Regions from separate parts of the Streptomyces sp. NPDC050674 genome, predicted to be linked through region 2. Evidence: predicted binding sites of a transcription regulator. Region 2 holds the regulator's gene; the other holds the start of a gene.
The links. The regulator HrcA, encoded in region 2, represses chaperone genes, less so after heat shock. The targets are predictions, from matches to a motif close to TTNGCACTCNGNNNNNCNGAGTGCNAA.
Positions count from the first base shown of each region.

Region 1: a site for HrcA is predicted at 5,185-5,211, ahead of groL (chaperonin GroEL). Genes of this name have one in related genera too.

Region 1 is NZ_JBFAIG010000010.1:114,938-125,720, forward strand. Features, by position in the region: gene AB0I06_RS18390 (hypothetical protein) at 1-430, shown strand, start outside; gene AB0I06_RS18395 (carboxylesterase family protein) at 434-1,990, opposite strand; gene AB0I06_RS18400 (NADH:flavin oxidoreductase) at 2,083-3,207, opposite strand; gene groL (chaperonin GroEL) at 3,436-5,058, opposite strand; gene AB0I06_RS18410 (cold-shock protein) at 5,391-5,594, opposite strand; gene AB0I06_RS18415 (MoaD/ThiS family protein) at 6,041-6,316, opposite strand; gene thrC (threonine synthase) at 6,443-7,729, opposite strand; SAM riboswitch class I at 7,745-7,900, opposite strand; gene AB0I06_RS18425 (glucosyl-3-phosphoglycerate synthase) at 8,057-9,001, shown strand; gene AB0I06_RS18430 (trehalose-6-phosphate synthase) at 9,074-10,462, shown strand; gene otsB (trehalose-phosphatase) at 10,469-10,783, shown strand, end outside.
Region 2 is NZ_JBFAIG010000006.1:117,360-128,142, reverse strand. Features, by position in the region: gene AB0I06_RS12645 (SpoIIE family protein phosphatase) at 1-245, shown strand, start outside; gene hemW (radical SAM family heme chaperone HemW) at 273-1,505, shown strand; gene AB0I06_RS12635 (DUF3097 domain-containing protein) at 1,606-2,409, opposite strand; gene AB0I06_RS12630 (MBL fold metallo-hydrolase) at 2,441-3,172, opposite strand; gene hrcA (heat-inducible transcriptional repressor HrcA) at 3,343-4,359, shown strand; gene dnaJ (molecular chaperone DnaJ) at 4,359-5,495, shown strand; gene AB0I06_RS12615 (nitronate monooxygenase) at 5,573-6,646, shown strand; gene AB0I06_RS12610 (16S rRNA (uracil(1498)-N(3))-methyltransferase) at 6,643-7,383, shown strand; gene AB0I06_RS12605 (VOC family protein) at 7,410-7,802, shown strand; gene AB0I06_RS12600 (hypothetical protein) at 7,852-8,397, shown strand; gene AB0I06_RS12595 (S41 family peptidase) at 8,443-10,783, shown strand, end outside.

The DNA.
Region 1 (10,783 bases), on a different contig from region 2:
GGACAGCGTCAGCACCGCGGCCCCGACCACGCGCTGCCCCGAGCACCCCACCGGCCCGGTCGACGAGAGCGCCCCCGACCGGTGCCTGCTGTGCGAGACGCGCCGCAGGGCCGCCCGCCGCAACGAGTTCAACGGGCCCGCGCCCCAGCACCAGCCCACCGAACCCGTCCAGTCCCGCTACGGCGTCCGCGGCGACCGCCCGCAGCCCCAGCAGCGCTGGCTGGCGGAGCTGTGGAACGGCCAGACCTGGCAGCTGTGCGGCACCCCGCGCCGGGACCGCCGCGAGGCGGAGCTGTTCATCGCCGCTCAGCGCAAAGCGCCCCGGGCCGCCATGGCGTACCGGCTGGTGCACGAGTTCACCGACTACGAGGTGCTGCGGGTGTGGGGGACGCCCCTGCGGATCGACATCGAGCCGATGGGCAACCTGTAGGCCCTACAGCAGTGGCAGGGGCAGGAACTCATACCCCTCCCACAGCCGCCGCGACCGCTCCTCCGGATAGGCCGTGACCACCGGCTCGGCGTCCAGCACCCGCACCAGCCGCTCCGCGTCGTCGTACGCCGGCCAGCCCGGGTCCCCCGACCTCGCGAAGGACGTCCAGGACGCGCGGAAGCGGGAGGACAGCGAGAGCGCCTCGGCGGACGGCTCCGCGCCCGCGAACAGCAGCAGCCCCAGATCCGCCCCGTACGTGCCGAACAGCAGCGGGATGTCCAGGCCGTGGCAGGCGCCGAGCGCGCCGCCGTTGCCCGGGGCCGGCCAGGTCAGTTCGTAGAGGTGCGTGCTGCCGCCGCCCGCGCGCTGCGCCTCGGCCAGGTGCAGGGAGGGCATGCTGAACAGCCAGTCCGTCTGGACGCGTTCGTAGAGCTCCGAGGGGGAGGCCTCCGGGAAGGCCGCGCGGTAGGCCTGTTCGCCGTCGGGTCCGGGGGCGAACAGACGCAGGGCCGAGGCGGCCTGCTCGTCGGTGATCCGTCCCAGCCGGCCCGCCATGGCGATGAAGAGGCGGTACTCGTCGCGGTTGTGGCCGACGAGGAGGTCGACGTCCCTCGCCGAACCGGCCGCCAGCGCCTGCCAGGGCGTGGCCGGCAGCACCTCGCCGTCCACGACCGGCGAGAACGGTGTGACCGTCGGTGCCGCCTGGCCCCAGCGGTCGATGTGCTGGGGCATCTTCGGGCCGAGCGTCTCGCCCGCCGAGGTCAGCTTGCGCGGGGCGATCGTCGCCAGGTCGGCGACCGTGGGACGCAGGCCCAGCTCCGCGGCGAGGGCCATGCCGATGTCCCGGGCCAGGGCGTCGGAGAAGAACGTGCCCGGCACGCTCTGCGCGATCGCCCGCCGGAACAGTCCGGCCGCGCGCGGCATGGCGAGCAGGGAGGCGATGGAACCGGCCCCGGCCGACTCGCCGAAGACCGTCACCCGCGCGGGGTCACCGCCGAAGGACTCGATGTTCTCCCGCACCCACTCCAGCGCGGCCACCTGGTCGAGCAGTCCGCGGTTGGCGGGCGCGCCCTCGATGTGCGCGAAACCCTCCATGCCGACCCGGTAGTTGAGGGACACGACGACGAGGTCGCCGTCGGCCGCGATGCGCCGGGCGTCGTAGCCGGGGCTGCCGGAGTGGCCGAGCTTGTAGGCGCCGCCGTAGATCCACACCATCACCGGGCGGCGCGCGTCCGGGTCGGGCTCGGGGGTCCAGACGTTGACCGTGAGCCAGTCGTCGCCCTGGGGCACGTCGATCAGACCCGGGCCGCCCATGAGGCCGAGATCCTGCGGGGGCGGCGGGCCGAAGGCGTACGCCTCGCGTATGCCGTCCCAGGCGGGGGCGGGGCGCGGCGCCTGGAAGCGGGCCTCGCCCACCGGGGGTGCGGCGAAGGGGATGCCACGGAAGACGGCGAGGCCTTCTTCCCTCCGTCCGCGTACCGCTCCGGCGGTGGTGCGCACCACCGGGCCGGGCTGCTCGGACGGGCCGTCCGCCGAGGGGCGGGAGTCGGTCGTCGTCATCTGGGAATCTCCTCACGGGGGCTGGCGAACAAGCGTCCGGTCAGTCTCCTCGACCGGCGCAAGCAGATCCAGGCACCCCGTGAGGAGGCGGGTCAGCTGAGGGTCTTCAGCGCCGCCGGGTCGTACGGCGCCAGGTCCTCGAAGCGGCCGTCGAGCACCTTGCGGGCCCACTCGGGGTCCTGGAGCAGGGCGCGGCCGACGGCGACCATGTCGAACTCGTCGCGCTCGAAGCGGTCCAGGAGGTTGTCGAGGTCGCCCACTTCGGCGCCCTCGCCCTGGAAGGCCTTGATGAAGTCGCCGGTGAGGCCGACCGAGCCGACGGTGATGGCGGGCTTGCCGGTGAGCTTCTTGGTCCAGCCGGCCAGGTTGAGGTCCGAGTCGTCGAACTCGGGGGCCCAGTAGCGGCGGGTGGAGGCGTGGAAGGCGTCGACACCGGCCGCCGCGAGCGGGGTCAGGATGGACTCCAGCTCCTCGGGGGTCTCGGCGAGGCGGGCGTCGTAGGCCTCCTGCTTCCACTGGGAGTAGCGGAAGATGATGGGGAAGTCGGCGGAGACGGCCTCGCGGACGGCCGCGACGATCTCCTCCGAGAACTTGGCGCGGGCGACCCGGTCGCCGCCGTAGGCGTCGGTGCGGCGGTTGGTGCCCTCCCAGAGGAACTGGTCCAGCAGGTAGCCGTGGGCGCCGTGGATCTCCACACCGTCGAAGCCGATGCGCTCGGCCGCGGCCGCGGCCTCGGCGAACGCGCCGATGACGGCGTCGATGTCGGCCTGCGTCATGGCCTTGCCGGTGGGCTCCGTCGCACCGATGCGCAGGCCGGAGGGGCCGACGGCGGGGGCGTCGGCGACGGGCGGCTCGCCCTGGTTGCGGACCATGCCGATGTGCCACAGCTGCGGCACGATCGTGCCGCCGGCGGCGTGCACCGCGTCGGCGACCTTCGCCCAGCCCGCGAGCTGCTCCTCGCCGTGGAACCGCGGCACACGGTCGCTCTGCCCGGCCGACTCGTGGCCGACGTAGGTGCCCTCGGTGACGATCAGGCCGACCCCGGCGGCGGCGCGGCGCGCGTAGTACGAGACGACGTCCTCGCCGGGCACGCCGCCCGGGGAGAACATGCGGGTCATCGGCGCCATCGCGATCCGGTTCGGGACGGTCAGACCGCCCAGCGATACGGGCCGGGACAGGATGGCGGCGGCGCGGGAAGCGGAGGCGGCGACGGTCACGTGGGGCTCCCTTGGGGGTACCGGACGGTATGTGCATACGCATAGGACACAGGCGTCAACCACCCCGCGCCGCGCGGCCATCCCGCCCCCGGCATGACCCCGGTCACATCACCGGCCGCATCCCGGACACGCCACAGGGGCCGCACCCCGGACACGCCCGAGGGCGGCACCCCCTGTCGGAACAGGGAGTACCGCCCTCGTCAGGACGTTGATCAACCTTCAGGTCGATCAGAAGTCCATGTCACCGCCCGGCATGCCGCCGCCGGCCGGCGCGGCGGCCTTCTCCGGCTTGTCGGCGATGACGGCCTCGGTGGTGAGGAACAGCGCGGCGATCGACGCGGCGTTCTGGAGCGCGGAGCGCGTCACCTTCGCCGGGTCGATGATGCCCTCGGCGATCATGTCGACGTACTCACCGGTCGCGGCGTTCAGGCCGTGACCGACGGGCAGGTTGCGCACCTTCTCGACGATGACGCCACCCTCGAGGCCACCGTTGACGGCGATCTGCTTGAGCGGGGCCTCCAGGGCCAGCTTCACGGCGTTGGCGCCGGTCTGCTCGTCACCCTCGAGGTCCAGCTTCTCGAAGACCGAGGAGGCCTGGAGCAGGGCCACGCCACCACCGGCGACGATGCCCTCCTCGACGGCCGCCTTGGCGTTGCGCACGGCGTCCTCGATGCGGTGCTTGCGCTCCTTGAGCTCCACCTCGGTGGCGGCACCGGCCTTGATGACCGCGACACCGCCGGCGAGCTTCGCCAGGCGCTCCTGGAGCTTCTCGCGGTCGTAGTCCGAGTCGCTGTTCTCGATCTCGGCGCGGATCTGGTTCACGCGACCCTGGACCTGGTCGGCGGAGCCGGCACCGTCGACGATGGTGGTCTCGTCCTTGGTGATGACGACCTTGCGGGCCTTGCCCAGGAGGTCGATCGTGGCGTTCTCCAGCTTGAGGCCGACCTCCTCGGAGATCACCTCGCCGCCGGTGAGGATGCCGATGTCCTGCAGCATGGCCTTGCGGCGGTCGCCGAAGCCCGGGGCCTTGACGGCGACGGACTTGAAGGTGCCGCGGATCTTGTTGACGACCAGCGTCGACAGAGCCTCGCCCTCGACGTCCTCGGCGATGATCAGCAGCGGCTTGCCCGACTGCATGACCTTCTCCAGGAGCGGGAGCAGGTCCTTGACGTTGGAGATCTTGGAGTTCGCGATCAGGATGTACGGGTCGTCGAGGACGGCCTCCATACGCTCCATGTCGGTGGCGAAGTACGCCGAGATGTAGCCCTTGTCGAAGCGCATACCCTCGGTGAGCTCCAGCTCAAGACCGAAGGTCTGGGACTCCTCGACGGTGATGACGCCTTCCTTGCCGACCTTGTCCATCGCCTCGGCGATGAGCTCGCCGATCTGGGTGTCGGCGGCGGAGATGGAGGCCGTGGAGGCGATCTGCTCCTTGGTCTCGACGTCCTTCGCCTGCTCCAGCAGGGCGGCGGAGACGGCCTCGACGGCACGCTCGATGCCCCGCTTGAGGGCCATCGGGTTGGCGCCGGCGGCTACGTTGCGCAGACCCTCCTTGACCAGGGCCTGGGCGAGCACGGTCGCGGTGGTCGTACCGTCACCGGCGACGTCGTCCGTCTTCTTGGCGACTTCCTTGACCAGCTCGGCGCCGATCTTCTCGTACGGGTCCTCGAGCTCGATCTCCTTGGCGATGGAGACACCATCGTTGGTGATCGTGGGCGCGCCCCACTTCTTCTCGAGGACGACGTTGCGGCCCTTGGGGCCGAGCGTCACCTTGACGGCGTCCGCGAGCTGGTTCATGCCGCGCTCGAGGCCGCGCCGCGCCTCCTCGTCGAACGCGATGATCTTGGCCATGTGAAGTGGTCCCTCCAGGACTGGGGGTGATTACTTCGGACCGCGCCCGCGCCCGCGACGGACGGCCCCGACCGGTTGGTTCCTTGCCCCATCCGGTCCGTGGGCCTCACCGACCCGGTCCTTACGTTGTCACTCTCACCTTCAGAGTGCTAACGCAATGATTAGCACTCGACCCCTGCGAGTGCAAGCGCCTCCCGGGGACTGGGCCGGGGCGTCAGCCACCCGCGAACAGGGACCGACAGGGCGTGCGAACAGGCCGAAGGGCCCGCACCCCGGGGGGTACGGGCCCTTCTGAGAAGACCGGTCGCTTGAGCGGTGGTCGTGGTGCGCGTTCAGGCAGAGACGCGAACCATGTCGGCCTGCGGTCCCTTCTGACCCTGCGAGATCTCGAACTCGACCCGCTGGCCCTCTTCAAGGGTGCGGTAGCCGTCCATCTGAATCGCGCTGTAGTGGACGAAAACATCCGCACCACCGTCGACCGCGATGAAGCCGTACCCCTTCTCCGCGTTGAACCACTTGACGGTGCCCTGAGCCATGCCTAACTCCCCTATTACTGGCCCTTGCACAGATCCACACTTCGCGGATCCGGGTCAGACCTCACCCCCCACGGTTGGGGGCGTGCGCCGGAACGCGTCGACCGCGGCTGAATGTATCTGTCCAACTGCCGTCTGCAACAGGTCAATCGGACGAGAATTCCGGACGCGCAGGATCCGGAATGTAGGGAGAATTCGCCCGAATTCGGGTCAAGTCGGGCCACACAAAAAGAACAAAAGCCGCGAAAGACGCGCACACTTTGGCTACATCTTGTCGGGCTCGCGGCAGGAATTCAGGATTCCGATCAAGGGATCGGGATCGCGTTCCCCAACTGTACCCCGCTCAACCACACAGAATTGCCCCTTCCGCTTCTCTCACGGAAGGGGCAATTCGATGAACTCTGGGTGACGGCCGTTACCGAAGGTAATAATCGGGCCGTCCGACCGGTTCAGCCGCCGGCGACGGCGGGAATGATCGACACTCCGGCACCGTCGGGCGTGGCCGTCTCCAGCCCCTGCTCGAACCGCACGTCGTCGTCGTTCACGTAGACGTTGACGAACCGGCGCAGCTTGCCCTGGTCGTCCAGCACGCGGGCGGCGATCCCGGTGTGGTTCTTCTCCAGATCGGCGATGACCTCACCGAGGTTCGCCCCCTCGGCGGCGACCTCGGCCTGCCCGCCGGTGTAGGTACGCAGGATGGTGGGGATGCGGACGGTGACGCTCATCGGACATGTCCTCCGGTTCTTTGTGAGCTACGGCTGGGGCGCGCCCTCAGGGGCGCGGGGCTGTCTCGATCTGCGGCTCCGCCGCGTGGGCGCGACCGGCCCCCACCGGCCCGCAGCGAACGACGGTCAGACGAGGCCCGCTTCCCGGAACGACTCCAGGCTGGGACGAATGGTCGCGGTCAGCCCCGTCCCCGCCACCGCGTCCAGCGTCTTGAGACCGTCCCCGGTGTTGAGCACCACCGTCGTCTTCGACGGATCCAGCAGCCCGCTCTCGATCAGCTTCTTGGTGACACCCACCGTCACCCCACCGGCGGTCTCCGCGAAGATCCCCTCGGTCCGCGCGAGCAGCTTGATCGCCTCGACGACCTGCTCGTCGTCCACGTCCTCCACCGCACCACCGGTCCGCCGCGCGATGTCCAGCACGTAGGGCCCGTCCGCCGGATTGCCGATGGCCAGGGACTTGGCGATGGTGTCCGGCTTCTGCGGGCGCACCACGTCGTGCCCGGCCTTGAACGCCGTGGACACCGGCGAACAGCCGAGCGCCTGCGCGCCGAAGATCTTGTACGGCTTGTCCTCGACCAGACCGAGCTTGATCAGCTCCTGGAGCCCCTTGTCGATCTTCGTCAGCTGCGAGCCGGAGGCGATCGGCACCACGAGCTGGTCCGGCAGCTGCCAGCCGAGCTGCTCGCAGATCTCGTACGCCAGCGTCTTGGAGCCCTCGGCGTAGTACGGCCGCAGGTTGACGTTGACGAAGCCCCAGCCCTCGCCGGCCGGGTCGCCGATCAGCTCGGAGCAGAAGCGGTTCACGTCGTCGTAGTTGCCCTCGATGCCCACGAGCTCGCCGCCGTAGACCGCCGCCATGACGACCTTGCCCTGCTCCAGGTCGTGCGGGATGAACACGCAGGAGCGGAAGCCGGCGCGGGCCGCGGCGGCGCCCACCGCACCGGCGAGGTTGCCGGTGGAGGAGCAGGAGAGGGTGGTGAAGCCGAAGGCGCGGGCGGCCTCCAGGGCCTGGGCGACGACCCGGTCCTTGAAGGAGTGCGTCGGGTTGCCGGAGTCGTCCTTGACGAAGAGCTTGCCGGCGTCGACGCCCAGCGCGCGGGCGAGGTTGTCGGCCTTGACGAGCTTGGTCCAGCCCGGGTTGATGTTCGGCTTGTCCGCCACGTCGGCCGGGACCGGCAGCAGCGGGGCGTAGCGCCAGATGTTCGCGGGACCCGCTTCGATGCGCTTGCGGAGCTCTTCGGTGTCGTAGGCCGAGAAGTCGTAGGCGATCTCCAGCGGGCCGAAACACTCCTCGCAGGCGAAGACCGGGCCGAGGGGCACGCGGTGACCGCACTCGCGGCAGCTCAGCGCGGCGGCGGGACCGAGGTCTACGGTGGAGTCAGTGGTGCTTGCAACAGTCTGCACAGCCATGTGAGGCGAGGCCCTTCCTCATCTTCCTCACGACGCGTTTCGCCGTGAGACGGATTTGGCACCTTCCCTAGCCGGGAGCCTCGCGACGCGGTCGACAGTGACCTACGAGTACCGACTGGAGGGTTGCCGGGGCTTCATCGGGCCGTTTCCCTCTGCCCCTCTGGATGAGCTGTATGTGGTTGTAGGCGGCGGGTGACCCCCGGACATGCGATGGTCATCCGCGTTGTTCAAGACTGTAACCGACGACCAGGACAGTTGAGATAGCCGTCCGAACCGCGAGATGGATCACAACCCGTCCCGCCGAGAGTACGCAGAGGAGCCGCCACGGTGCTGGAAGAAGTCGAGCGCTGGCTGAGCACCCGTTCCTGGTCCGCGAACGATCGTCCGCTCCACCAGATCCTGGCCGCCAAGCAGCGCACGGGCCAGACGGTCAGCGTGGTGCTGCCCGCGCTCAACGAGGAGGCGACGGTCGGTGACATCGTCGCCGTCATCCGCCATGACCTGATGCGGCAGGTCCCGCTCGTCGACGAGCTGGTGGTCGTCGACTCGGGCTCCACCGACCGCACGTCCGAGGTGGCCGCCGCCGCGGGCGCGCGGGTGGTGCACCGGGACGCGATACTCCCGCGCCTGCCCGCCGTGCCCGGCAAGGGCGAGGTGCTGTGGCGCTCGCTGCTGGTCACCCGCGGGGACGTCGTCTGCTTCGTCGACGCGGACCTGAGGGACTTCTCGTCCGACTTCGTCTCCGGGATCGTCGGCCCGCTGCTCACCGAGCCGGACGTGGCCCTGGTGAAGGCCATGTACGACCGTCCGCTGGACGGCGCCTCCGGGCAGGGCGGCCGGGTCACCGAGCTGATGGCGCGCCCGTTGCTCAACATGCACTGGCCGCAGCTGGCCGGCTTCGTGCAGCCGCTCGGCGGCGAGTACGCGGCCCGCCGCTCCCTGCTGGAGCAGCTGCCCTTCCCCGTCGGCTACGGCGTGGAGCTGGGCATGCTGGTCGACGCCCTGCACCTGGCGGGCCTGGACGCCCTCGCCCAGGTGGACGTGGGGGTGCGCAAGCACCGGCACCAGGACGGGCAGGCGCTGGGCCGGATGGCCGCCGCGATCTACCGCACGGCCCAGCTGCGGCTGGCCCGCGGGCATCTGATCCGGCCGTCCCTGACGCAGTTCGAGCGGAGCCGGGACGGCTTCGCGCCGCGCACCTACTCCGTGGACACCGAGGAGCGTCCGCCCATGGTGGAGATCGCCGAGTACCGGGCGCGCAGTGCGGCCTGACCGGGCCGTTTTCGGCCGGGCCCGGAAGATCCGTACGTTTGAGCGTTTCCGGGCCGGGCTAGGTTGAGGTCTATGGCTTCAACGTACGGTGCTGCGCAGGTGCTGGTGGCCTCCAACCGGGGTCCCGTCTCGTACACGGTGGGTGAGGACGGTTCGCTGGACGCCAAACGGGGCGGCGGCGGACTGGTCTCCGGGCTCTCCGCGATCGGCTCGGACGCGGACGCGCTGTGGGTGTGCTCGGCGCTGTCCGACGGCGACCGCGAGGCGGTGCGGCGCGGGGTCGGGGAGGACGGCGTGCGGATGCTGGACATCCCGGCCGACGTGCACGCCGACGCGTACAACGGCATCGCCAACTCGGTCCTGTGGTTCGTGCACCACATGCTCTACCAGACCCCCCTGGAGCCGGTCTTCGACGCGGAGTTCCGGCGGCAGTGGGCGTCCTACGAGACGTACAACCGGGCCTTCGCCGAGGCGCTGGCCGAGGAGGCGGCGCGGGGCGCGGCGGTCGTGGTGCAGGACTACCACCTGACGCTGGTGCCGGGCATGCTCCGCGAGCTGCGGCCGGACCTGCGCATCGGGCACTTCTCGCACACGCCGTGGGCGCCGCCGGAGTACTTCCGGATGCTGCCGGACGACGTGGCCGGGCAGGTGCTGCGCGGCATGCTGGGCGCGGACCGGCTGGGCTTCCTCACCGAGCGCTGGGCGGAGGCGTTCACCGCGTGCGCCGAGCGGTTCGCGGGAGGGCTCGGCGGCACCCGGGTCGGAGTGCACGGGCTGGGCGCCGACGCCGACTTCCTGCGCGCCCGGTCCCACGAACCGGACGTCGAGGAGCGGATGTCCGCGCTGCGGCAGGAGATCGGCGAGGGCCGCCGTGCCATCGTCCGGGTCGACCGCACCGAGCTGTCGAAGAACATCGTGCGCGGGCTGCTGGCGTACCGGCAGCTGCTGGCGGACCACCCCGAGTGGCGCGAGCGCGTCGCGCACGTCGCCTTCGCCTACCCCTCGCGGCAGGACCTGGCGGTGTACCGGGACTACACGGCCGAGGTGCGGCGGCTGGCCGACGAGATCAACGCCGAGTACGGGACGCCGGGCTGGACTCCGGTCGTGCTGCACGTCAAGGACGACTTCGCCCGCTCGCTGGCCGCCTACCGCCTGGCGGACGTGGCCCTCGTCAACCCCATCCGCGACGGCATGAACCTGGTCGCCAAGGAGGTCCCGGTGGTCTCCGACGCGGGCTGCGCGCTGGTGCTGTCCCGGGAGGCCGGGGCGCACGAGGAGCTCGGCGAGGACGCGATCACGGTGAACCCCTACGACGTGACGGGCACGGCGGCGGCCCTGCACGAGGCGCTGTCGATGCGCCCGGACGAACGCGCCGAACGCGGCAAGCGCCTGGCCGCGGCGGCGACGGCACTGCCACCGGCGCAGTGGTTCCTGGACCAGCTCGACGCGTTGAGGGGCTGAGCGGCGATGAGCGCGAACGCGTTGCCCACGCCGGTCACGGCAGCCGGGCGGGACGGCCTCGCCGCCCTGCTCGCCGATCCCGGCAAGGCGCTGATCGCCCTGGACTTCGACGGGACGCTCGCGCCGATCGTGGCCGATCCCGAGCTGGCCCGGGCCCATCCACGGGCGCTGGGCGCGCTGGCGGCGCTCGCCCCGAAGGTCGCCGCCATCGCCGTGATCACCGGCCGGCCCGCCGAGGTCGCGGTGCGCAACGGCGGCTTCGCGGACGTGCCGGGCCTGGAGCACCTCGTGATCCTCGGGCATTACGGCGCCGAGCGGTGG
Region 2 (10,783 bases):
CCTACACCAGCGACACCTTCGAGCTGCGCTCCGGCGACACCCTGCTGTGCGTCACCGACGGCGTCACCGAGCGCCGCTCGGGCTCCCGCCAGTTCGACGACGGTGACGGGCTCGCGGCGGCCCTGGCCGGGTGCGCCGGGCTGGACGCCGAGCTGATAGCCGAGCGGATCAAGCGGCTGGTGCACGAGTTCGGGGCGCGGCCACCGGCGGACGATCTCGCGCTGCTGGTGCTCCAGGCGGACTGACCGCGCGGGTGCTGGACAATGGAGGGCATGCCTTCCGCACTCCCCGACGGCGAGCCCGTCCCCGACGACGGCGCGCTGCCCGCCTCCGCGCTCGCCGGGGCCGCCGACCGCCCGCTCGGGTTCTACCTGCACGTCCCGTACTGCGCGACCCGCTGCGGCTACTGCGACTTCAACACGTACACGGCGACCGAGCTGCGCGGCACCGGCGGCGTGCTGGCCTCCCGCGACAACTACGCCGAGACGCTGGCCGACGAGATCCGGCTGGCGCGCAAGGTGCTGGGGGACGATCCGCGACCGGTGCGCACGGTGTTCGTGGGCGGGGGCACCCCCACGCTGCTGGACGCCGGTGACCTCGTCCGGATGCTGAAGGCCGTCCGGGACGAGTTCGGACTCGCGGACGACGCGGAGGTCACGACCGAGGCGAACCCGGAGTCCGTCGATCCCGCGTATCTCGCGGCGCTGCGCGAAGGGGGCTTCAACCGGATCTCCTTCGGGATGCAGAGCGCGCGGCAGCACGTGCTGAAGGTGCTGGACCGCACGCACACGCCCGGGCGGCCCGAGGCGTGTGTGGCGGAGGCCCGCGCGGCCGGGTTCGAGCACGTCAACCTCGACCTGATCTACGGCACACCCGGTGAGTCCGACGACGACTGGCGGGCCTCGCTGGACGCGGTGCTGGGGGCCGGGCCGGACCACGTCAGTGCCTACGCGCTGATCGTCGAGGAGGGCACGCAGCTGGCCCGCCGGATCCGGCGCGGCGAGGTGCCGATGACCGACGACGACGTGCACGCCGACCGGTACCTGATCGCGGACGAGGTGCTCTCGGGCGCGGGCTTCGAGTGGTACGAGGTGTCGAACTGGGCGACCTCGCCGGCCGGGCGGTGCCTGCACAACGAGCTGTACTGGCGGGGGGCCGACTGGTGGGGGGCCGGACCCGGGGCGCACAGCCATGTGGGCGGGGTGCGGTGGTGGAACGTGAAGCATCCGGGGGCTTACGCGGCCGCGCTGGCGGCGGGGCGGTCGCCGGGGGCCGGGCGTGAGGTGCTGTCGGAGGAGGACCGGCGGGTCGAGCGGATCCTGCTGGAGCTGCGGCTTCGGGAGGGGGTGCCGTTGTCGCTGCTGCGGGAGGAGGGGCTGGCGGCCTCGCGCAGTGCGCTGTCGGACGGGCTTTTGGAGAAGGACCCGTACGACGAAGGGCGGGCCGTGCTCACACTGCGGGGGCGGTTGCTGGCGGACGGGGTTGTACGAGACCTCGTGGACTGAGGTGCTCGGGGTGGGGGCTGCGCCCACCCGTGCCGCCCTCAGCGGCACGCATGCCCGCAGCTGGGTGTGGCTGTGGCGCCGTGTCCGCAGCCGAGAGCAGCTACGGCGCCGTGACGAAGTCGATCAGTTCCTCGACCCGGCCCAGCAGCTCCGGCTCCAGGTCCTTGTACGAGTGGACCCCCGACAGGATCCGCTGCCAGGCCGCGCCCGTGTTCTCCGGCCAGCCCAGCGCCCTGCACACGCCCGTCTTCCAGTCCTGGCCGCGCGGGACGCGGGGCCAGGAGCCGATGCCCAGGGACGACGGCTTCACCGCCTCCCAGATGTCGATGTACGGGTGGCCCACGACCAGGGCGTGGTCGCTGGTGACGGCGTGGGCGATGCGCCACTCCTTCGAACCCGGGACCAGGTGGTCCACCAGGACGCCGAGGCGGGCGTCCGGGCCGGGGGCGAAGCTCTCGACGATCGACGGCAGGTCGTCGACGCCCTCCAGGTACTCCACCACCACGCCCTCGATGCGCAGGTCGTCGCCCCACACCTTCTCGACCAGCTCGGCGTCGTGGCGGCCCTCGACGTAGATGCGGCCGGCGCGGGCCACGCGGGCGCGGGCGCCGGGGACGGCGACCGAACCGGAGGCCGTGCGGGTGGGACGCGCGGGACCGCCCGGCGCGGGGCGGACCAGGGTCACCACCCGGCCCTCCAGCAGGAAGCCGCCCGGCTCCATCGGGAACACCCGGTGCTTGCCGAAGCGGTCCTCCAGCGTCACCGTGCCCGCCTCGCAGCGGATCACCGCCCCGCAGAAGCCCGTCCCCGGCTCCTCCACCACCAGGCCCGGCTCCGCCGCGACCTCGGGGACCGGCTTCGGCTTCTTCCACGGCGGGGTCAGATCGGCGGAGTACTGGCGCATTCGAATGACGATAGGAGAAGGCGGACGGCGATCACCGCGACACGCCGAAACGCGCCGCCAGCGCGTCCCGTTGGGCCCGCACGAACGCCGCGTCCACCACCGCTCCGTGACCGGGCACGTACACCGCGTCCTCGCCGCCCAGGCCGAGCAGCCGGTCGAGGGCGGCAGGCCAGTGCGACGGCACCGCGTCGGGACCCGCCTGGGGCTCGCCGGACTCCTCGACCAGATCACCGCAGAACACCACCTCCGGATCACCGGGCACCAGCACCGCCAGGTCGTGCGCGGTGTGCCCCGGCCCGACGTTCGCCAGCAGCACCTGCCGGCCGCCGCCCAGGTCGAGCGTCCGCTCGCCGGAGACCGGATGGCCGGGCGGGACCAGCCGCAGCGACGCCTCCTCCGCCGTGGGCGCCGCCAGCCCGTTGCGGACCGCGTCCGCGCGCAGCTCCTCCCGGTCCCGCACCCGTGTCAGCACCGCGTCCACGCCCACCGCCCCGAACACCTCCGCGTCCGGGAACGCCGCCGCCCCGAAGACATGATCGAAGTGCGCATGGGTCAGCGCGAGATGTGTCACATGCTGCCCCGTGAGCGATCGCGCCTGGGCGCGCAGCTTCGCGCCCTCCGCGAGACTCGACCCCGCGTCGATCAGAAGGGCCGCGCCCTCCCCGGCGACCAGGCCCGCCGTGCAGTCCCACACCGGCAGCCGGCACCGCCCCACTCCGGCGGCCAGGCGCTCCCATCCGAGGTCTTCCCAAGTCACCGTCATGCGGCGACGCTAGCGGTGCGCCCCGTCCGGGCACGGCACCGCACGACCAGCCTTGCCGGGGGAGTACCCCACCGCCGTACACTGGGCCGGGGAATGCTGGCACTCGCACGCGCAGAGTGCCAGGCCGGACCGGCCGGGCAAGCAGGCGAAGACTTCTGGAGGTGTGCGCGATGCTCAGTGAACGCAGGCTCCAGGTGCTGCGCGCCATCGTCCAGGACTACGTCGGCACCGAGGAGCCGGTCGGCTCCAAGGCCCTCACCGAGCGGCACAACCTCGGCGTCTCCCCGGCGACCGTGCGCAACGACATGGCGGCCCTGGAGGACGAGGGGTACATCGCCCAGCCGCACACCAGCGCCGGGCGCATCCCCACCGACAAGGGCTACCGGCTGTTCGTCGACAAGCTCGCCGGCGTCAAGCCGATGACCGCGCCCGAGCGGCGCGCGATCCAGAACTTCCTGGAGGGCGCCGTCGACCTCGACGACGTCGTGGCGCGCACGGTACGGCTGCTCGCGCAGCTCACCCGCCAGGTCGCCGTCGTGCAGTACCCGTCGCTGACCCGCTCGACCGTGCGGCACGTGGAGTTGCTCTCCCTGGCGCCCGCGCGGGTGATGCTCGTGCTGATCACGGACACCGGGCGGGTCGAGCAGCGGGTGGTGGACTGCCCGGCGCCCTTCGGCGAGGCCTCGCTCGCGGATCTGCGCGCGCGCCTCAACAGCCGTGTGGCGAACCGCCGTTTCGCGGATGTGCCGAGTCTGGTGGAGGATCTCCCGGAGGCGTTCGAGCACGAGGACCGGGGTACGGTCTCCACGGTGCTCTCCACACTCCTGGAGACGCTCGTCGAGGAGAACGAGGAGCGGCTGATGATCGGCGGCACCGCCAATCTGACCCGCTTCGGTCATGACTTCCCCCTCACGATCCGGCCCGTGCTGGAGGCGCTGGAGGAGCAGGTCGTGCTCCTCAAGCTGCTCGGCGAGGCGAAGGATCCGGGCGTGACCGTACGGATCGGTCACGAGAACGCCCACGAAGGACTCAACTCCACGTCCGTCGTGTCGGTCGGCTACGGTTCGGGCGGCGAGGCAGTCGCCAAGCTCGGCGTGGTCGGACCGACCCGCATGGACTACCCGGGAACGATGGGAGCGGTACGCGCAGTGGCACGGTACGTCGGACAGATCCTGGCGGAGTCGTAGTGGCCACGGACTACTACGCCGTACTCGGCGTGCGCCGCGACGCGTCGCAGGAAGAGATCAAGAAGGCCTTCCGGCGGCTCGCCCGCGAGCTGCACCCGGACGTCAACCCCGATCCGAAGACCCAGGAGCGGTTCAAGGAGATCAACGCCGCTTACGAGGTGCTGTCGGACCCGCAGAAGAAGCAGGTCTACGACCTCGGCGGCGATCCGCTCTCGCAGTCCGGCGGCGCCGGCGCGGGCGGCTTCGGAGCCGGCGGCTTCGGGAACTTCTCGGACATCATGGACGCGTTCTTCGGCACGGCGTCGCAGCGCGGACCGCGCTCGCGCACCCGCCGCGGCCAGGACGCCATGATCCGCATCGAGATCGAGCTCGACGATGCCGCCTTCGGTACGACCAAGGACATCCAGGTCGACACGGCCGTCGTCTGCAACACCTGCAACGGCGAGGGCGCGGCCCCGGGCACCTCCGCCCAGACGTGTGACATGTGCCGCGGCCGCGGTGAGGTCTCGCAGGTCACCCGGTCCTTCCTGGGCCAGGTCATGACCTCGCGCCCCTGCCCCCAGTGCCAGGGCTTCGGCACGGTCGTGCCCACCCCGTGCCCCGAGTGCGCGGGCGACGGCCGCGTCCGGTCCCGCCGCACGCTCACGGTCAAGATCCCGGCCGGTGTGGACAACGGCACCCGCATCCAGCTCGCCGGCGAGGGCGAGGTCGGCCCCGGCGGTGGCCCGGCCGGTGACCTCTACGTCGAGATCCATGAACTGCCCCACGCGCAGTTCCAGCGCCGCGGCGACGACCTGCACTGCACGGTCACGCTCCCCATGACGGCGGCGGCCCTCGGCACCAAGGTGCCGCTGGAGACGCTGGACGGCATGGAGGAGGTCGACATCCGCCCGGGCACCCAGTCCGGCCAGTCGATCCCGCTGCACGGCCGGGGCGTCACACACCTGCGCGGCGGCGGACGCGGCGACCTCATCGTCCACGTCGAGGTCCAGACCCCGACCAAGCTCGACCCCGAGCAGGAACGCCTGCTGCGCGAGCTTTCCAAGCTCCGCGGCGAGGAACGGCCCACGGGGCAGTTCCAGCCCGGTCAGCAAGGGCTGTTCTCGCGGTTGAAGGACGCCTTCAACGGGCGCTGAGACCGGGCGTGCTTCTGGTCTATGCCAGTCGGCAGGCCGAGTTCGGAGTAGTGCGGAGGACGTGACAACATGCCGTCATGTCCTCCGCACTGACCGATCTCTTCCCCCACCCGATCGTGCAGGCCCCCATGGCGGGCGGCGTCTCCGTGCCGCAGCTCGCCGCCGCCGTGTGCGAAGCGGGCGGGCTCGGCTTCCTCGCCGCCGGGTACAAGACCGCCGACGGGATGTACCAGGAGATCAAGCAGATCCGGAGCCTCACCGGCAGGCCCTTCGGCGTCAACGTCTTCATGCCGCAGCCCGAGTACCCCGACCCCGCCGCCGTCGACGTCTACGCCCACCAGCTGGCCGGCGAGGCCACCTGGTACGAGACCGAGCTCGGCGATCCGGACAGCGGACGCGACGACGGCTTCGAGGCCAAGCTCGTGGTGCTGCGCGACAACCCGGTGCCGGTGGTGTCGTTCCACTTCGGTGTCCCGAGCCGTGAGGTCGTCGACACCCTGCACCGCGCCGGCAGTTTCGTGCTGGCCGCCGCGACCACCCCGGACGAGGCACGGGCCGTGGAGCGCGCGGGCGCGGACGCGGTGATCGCGCAGGGCGTCGAGGCCGGCGGTCACCAGGGCACCCACCGGGACATCCCCGAGACGGACGGGTCCGGCATGGGACTGCTGTCGCTGATCGCCCAGGTGCGCGAGGCCGTGAACATCCCGATCATCGCCGCGGGCGGCATCATGCGCGGCGGCCAGATCGCCGGAGTCCTCGCGGCGGGCGCGAGCGCGGCCCAGCTGGGCACCGCCTTCCTCGCCACGCACGAGTCGGGCGCGCACCCCCTGCACAAGCAGGCGCTGACCAACCCCCTGTTCGTGCGCACGGAGTTGACCCGGGCGTTCTCCGGCCGTCCGGCACGTGGCCTCGTCAACCGGTTCGTGCGCGAGCACGGCCCGTACGCGCCCGCCGCCTACCCCGAGATCCACCACCTCACCTCGCCGCTGCGCAAGGCCGCCGCCAAGGCCGGTGACGCGCAGGGCATGGCTCTGTGGGCCGGCCAGGGGCACCGGATGGCGCGGGAGCTCCCCGCCGGGCAGCTGGTCGAGGTGCTGGCCGGTGAACTGGCCGCCGCCCGTGCCGCGTTGACGGGCGGTGGCGTGCTGTGACCGCGCCGGTGTTCGTGGTCGAGCGCGTCGAGGCGGGCGGTGGCGGACGGTACGTCCTCGACGGGCCCGAGGGGCGGCACGCCGTCTCGGTGAAGCGGCTGCGCGCCGGTGAGGACGTCGTCCTCACGGACGGGGCCGGGCGCTGGGCGGACTGCGTCGTGCTCGACACCGAGGGCAAGGACCGGCTGATCCTGCAACTGGACGCGGTGCACGAGGAGCCGCCGGAGCAGCCGCGGCTCACCGTCGTCCAGGCGCTGCCCAAGGGCGACCGGGGGGAGCTGGCCGTCGAGACGATGACCGAGACCGGCGTCGACGCGATCGTGCCCTGGGCGGCGTCGCGCTGCATCACGCAATGGAAGGGCGAACGCGGGCAGAAGGCGCTGGGCAAGTGGCGCGCCACCGCCCGTGAGGCCGGCAAGCAGTCACGCCGGGTGCGCTTCCCGGAGGTGGCGGAGGCGGCCACGACCAAGCAGGTCGCCGCCCTGCTGGCCGGGGCGCGGTTCGCGGCCGTGCTGCACGAGAGCGGGGACACGCCGCTGGCCACGGCCGACCTGCCGGCCACCGGCGACATCGTGCTGGTCGTCGGGCCCGAGGGGGGCGTGGCGCCGGAGGAACTGGCGCTGTTCGAGGAGGCGGGGGCGAGGCCGTACCGCCTCGGGCGCAGTGTGCTGCGCACATCGACCGCCGGGACGGCCGCCGCGGCCGTGCTCCTGGCACGCACCGGACGTTGGTCCTGACCCCGTCCCGACCCCCTGGAGGCACCGTGGAACTCGCACAGGTACGTCTGCTCGTGACCGACTTCTCCGCCTGTTACCGCTTCTACGGCGAGGTCCTCGGCCTCAAACCGCAGTCGGGGGCGGCCCACGGGCCGTACGAGAAGTTCAGCCCCGCGGTCGGTTCCGCGGGGATCGCGTTGCAGGACCGGTCGATGATGGCCGAGGTGCTCGACGAGATGGGCGACACGGCGGCGGGCCACCGCTCCCTGGTCGTGCTGCGGGTGGACGGGCTGGACGCGTACTGCCAGGAGATCACCCTGCGCGGCGCCACGATCCTGCACGGCCCGGTACCCATGACCGACCGCATGCGGGTGGCCCATCTCAAGGACCCCGAGGGCAATGTGGTGGAGCTTCAGGAGTGGCTGCTGCTGCGCGGCTGACGCCTTTGCGCCCTACCGCGCGGCCCCCGACAGTGGCAGGCTCCCCTTCATGGGGGCTTCGATGAGTCATCTGCTGGGGCCGCGCGGGCGGCGCGTGGCGGTCGCTGCGACGTTCGCCGTGGTGGCGGTGGGCGGCGCGGTCGCCTGCGAGCCGGGCAGTGTGAGCGCCGCGTCCGTCGCCTACACCACCGACGAGACCGTGACCAAGGAGCTCAACCGGCAGAAGGCGGGCGTGCGGTGGCTCACCTGCACCGCCTCCTACGGGCAGAGCGGCACGAAGGCGTCACCCTCCGCGCGTGAGCGGACCGTGGCGACCGTCGACTGCGAGGGCGAGACCGACGACGGCAAGGACATCACCGTCGACGGCAAGGTCACCCACGCGGTGGACGGCGCCTGCGTACGCGGCGACATCACCGCCAAGGTGGACGGCAAGGTGTGGTTCGAGGTCGACGGACTCGGCGACTGCGACTCCACCAGCCCGCCCCCCGTCGGCGGGCCGCCGAACGGGCAGCCCGGGCCGACCGTCACGGTGACCGTCACCCAGACCATCTGGTGCGAGCGGTACCCGGACTGCCGCCCCGTCGAGGGCAAGTGATCCGAACCCTGTCCGCGCGGCGGCGTCCCTGCATAGGGTGATCGGGTGACATCGCCTGCTTACCTCCGGTTCCCCCATGTGCACGGTGACCTGGTCGCCTTCACCGCCGAGGACGACGTCTGGCTCGCTCCGCTCGGCGGCGGCCGGGCCTGGAGGGTCAGCGCCGACAACATGCCGGTGACCCAGCCCCGCATCTCGCCCGACGGCACCACGGTCGCCTGGACCTCCACGAGGGACGGCGCCCCCGAGGTGTTCATCGCCCCGGTGGACGGCGGTCCCGGCAAGCGGCTGACGTACTGGGGCAGTCTCAAGACCCAGGTGCGCGGCTGGACCGAGGACGGCCAGGTGCTGGCGATCAGCACCGAGGGCCAGGCGAGCCTGCGCCGCACCTGGGCGCGCGCCGTCCCGCTGGACGGCGGCCCGGCCACCACCCTGCCGTACGGGCCCGTCGGTGACGTGGCCCACGGCCCGCACACGGTGCTGCTGTCCGCGCCGATGGGGCGCGAGGCGGCCTGGTGGAAGCGCTACCGGGGCGGTACGGCGGGCAAGTTGTGGATCGACCCGGAGGGCGACGGGCAGTTCGTGCGGCTGCACGAGCAGCTCGACGGCAACATCGAGTACCCGCTGTGGGCGGGGGTGGGGGTCCCCCCTGTTCGAGCGGAGCCGAGAACTCGGGGGAGGATCGGGTTCCTCTCCGACCACGAGGGCACCGGAGCGCTCTACTCCTCCCTCGCCGACGGCTCCGACCTGCGCCGGCACACCCCGCTCGGAGGCTTCTACGCCCGGCACGCGGCGAGCGACGGCACCCGTGTCGTCTACTCCAGCGCCGGTGAACTGTGGGTGCTGGACGACCTGGAGGGCGCCGAGCCGCGGCGGCTGGAGGTGCGGCTGGGCGGCCAGCGCGCCGACCTCCAGCCCTTCCCGGTGAACGCCTCCCGGTGGTTCGGGTCGGCGTCCCCCGACCACACCGCGCGCGGCAGCGCCGTCGCCGTACGCGGCTGTGTGCACTGGGTCACCCACCGCTCCGGGCCGGCCCGCGCCCTGGCCGCGACGCCCGGGGTGCGGGCCCGGCTGCCGCGCACGTTCCGCGCGGACGGCGAGGAGTGGGTGGTGTGGGTGACGGACGCCGAGGGCGACGACGCCCTGGAGTTCGCGCCCGCCACCGGACTCGCCCCCGGGGCGACTCCGCGCAGGATCGCCGCAGGACAGCTCGGCCGGGTCCTCGACCTCGCCATGGCACCCGACGGCAGCCGGGCCGCGGTCGCCTGCCACGACGGGCGACTGCTGCTCGTGGAGCGGGAGACGGGCGAGGTGCGCGAGGTCGACCGCAGCGAGAACGGCGATGTGTCGGGGCCCGTCTTCTCGCCCGACTCGTCCTGGCTGGCCTGGTCCCACCCCGGCCCGCGGCCCCTGTGCCAGCTGAAACTCGCCAACACCACCGACCTGTCGGTCACCGAGGCCACCCCGCTGCGCTTCCAGGACTACGCGCCCGCGTTCACCATGGACGGCAAGCACCTCGCGTTCCTGTCGACCCGCTCCTTCGACCCGGTCTACGACGAACACGTCTTCGACCTGGCCTTCGTGGTCGGCGCCCGGCCGCACCTGATCACCCTCGCGGCCACCACGCCCTCCCCGTTCGGGCCGCAGCGGCACGGCCGGTCCTTCGAGACGCCCGACCGGGACGAGACCCCCGACAGCGAGGGCACTCCCACCACCCGCATCGACCTCGAAGGCCTCGCCGACCGCATCGTGCCCTTCCCGGTCGAGGCCGCCCGCTACTCGAACCTGCGCGCCGCCAAGGACGGCGTCCTGTGGCTGCGCCACCCGGTCACCGGCGTGCTCGGCGCGTCCCGGGCCACGCCCGACGACGCCGACCCCAAGTCCGAGCTGGAGCGCTACGACCTCGCCCAGCAGCGGGTGGAGCATCTGGCCGCCGACGCCGACCACTTCGCGGTCAGTGGGGACGGCAAGCGGGTGCTGCTGTGGACCGACGGACGGCTGAAGGTCGTCCCCAGCGACCGGCGCGCGTCGAGCGACGAGGACAGCGACACCAACATCACCGTCGACCTGAGCCGCGTCCGCCAGCTCGTCGACCCGGCGGCCGAGTGGCGTCAGATGTTCGACGAGAACGGCCGCATCATGCGGGACCACTTCTGGCGGCCCGACATGAGCGGCGTCGACTGGGACGGCGTCCTCGACCGCTACCGGCCGGTAGTCGAGCGCATCGCCACCCACGACGACCTGGTCGACCTGCTGTGGGAGGTGCAGGGCGAACTCGGCACCTCCCATGCCTACGTCATCCCGCGCGGCGGCCACGGCGGCGGCCCCCGCCAGGGCCTGCTCGGAGCCGACATCTCCCGCCACGAGGACGGCAGTTGGCGCGTCG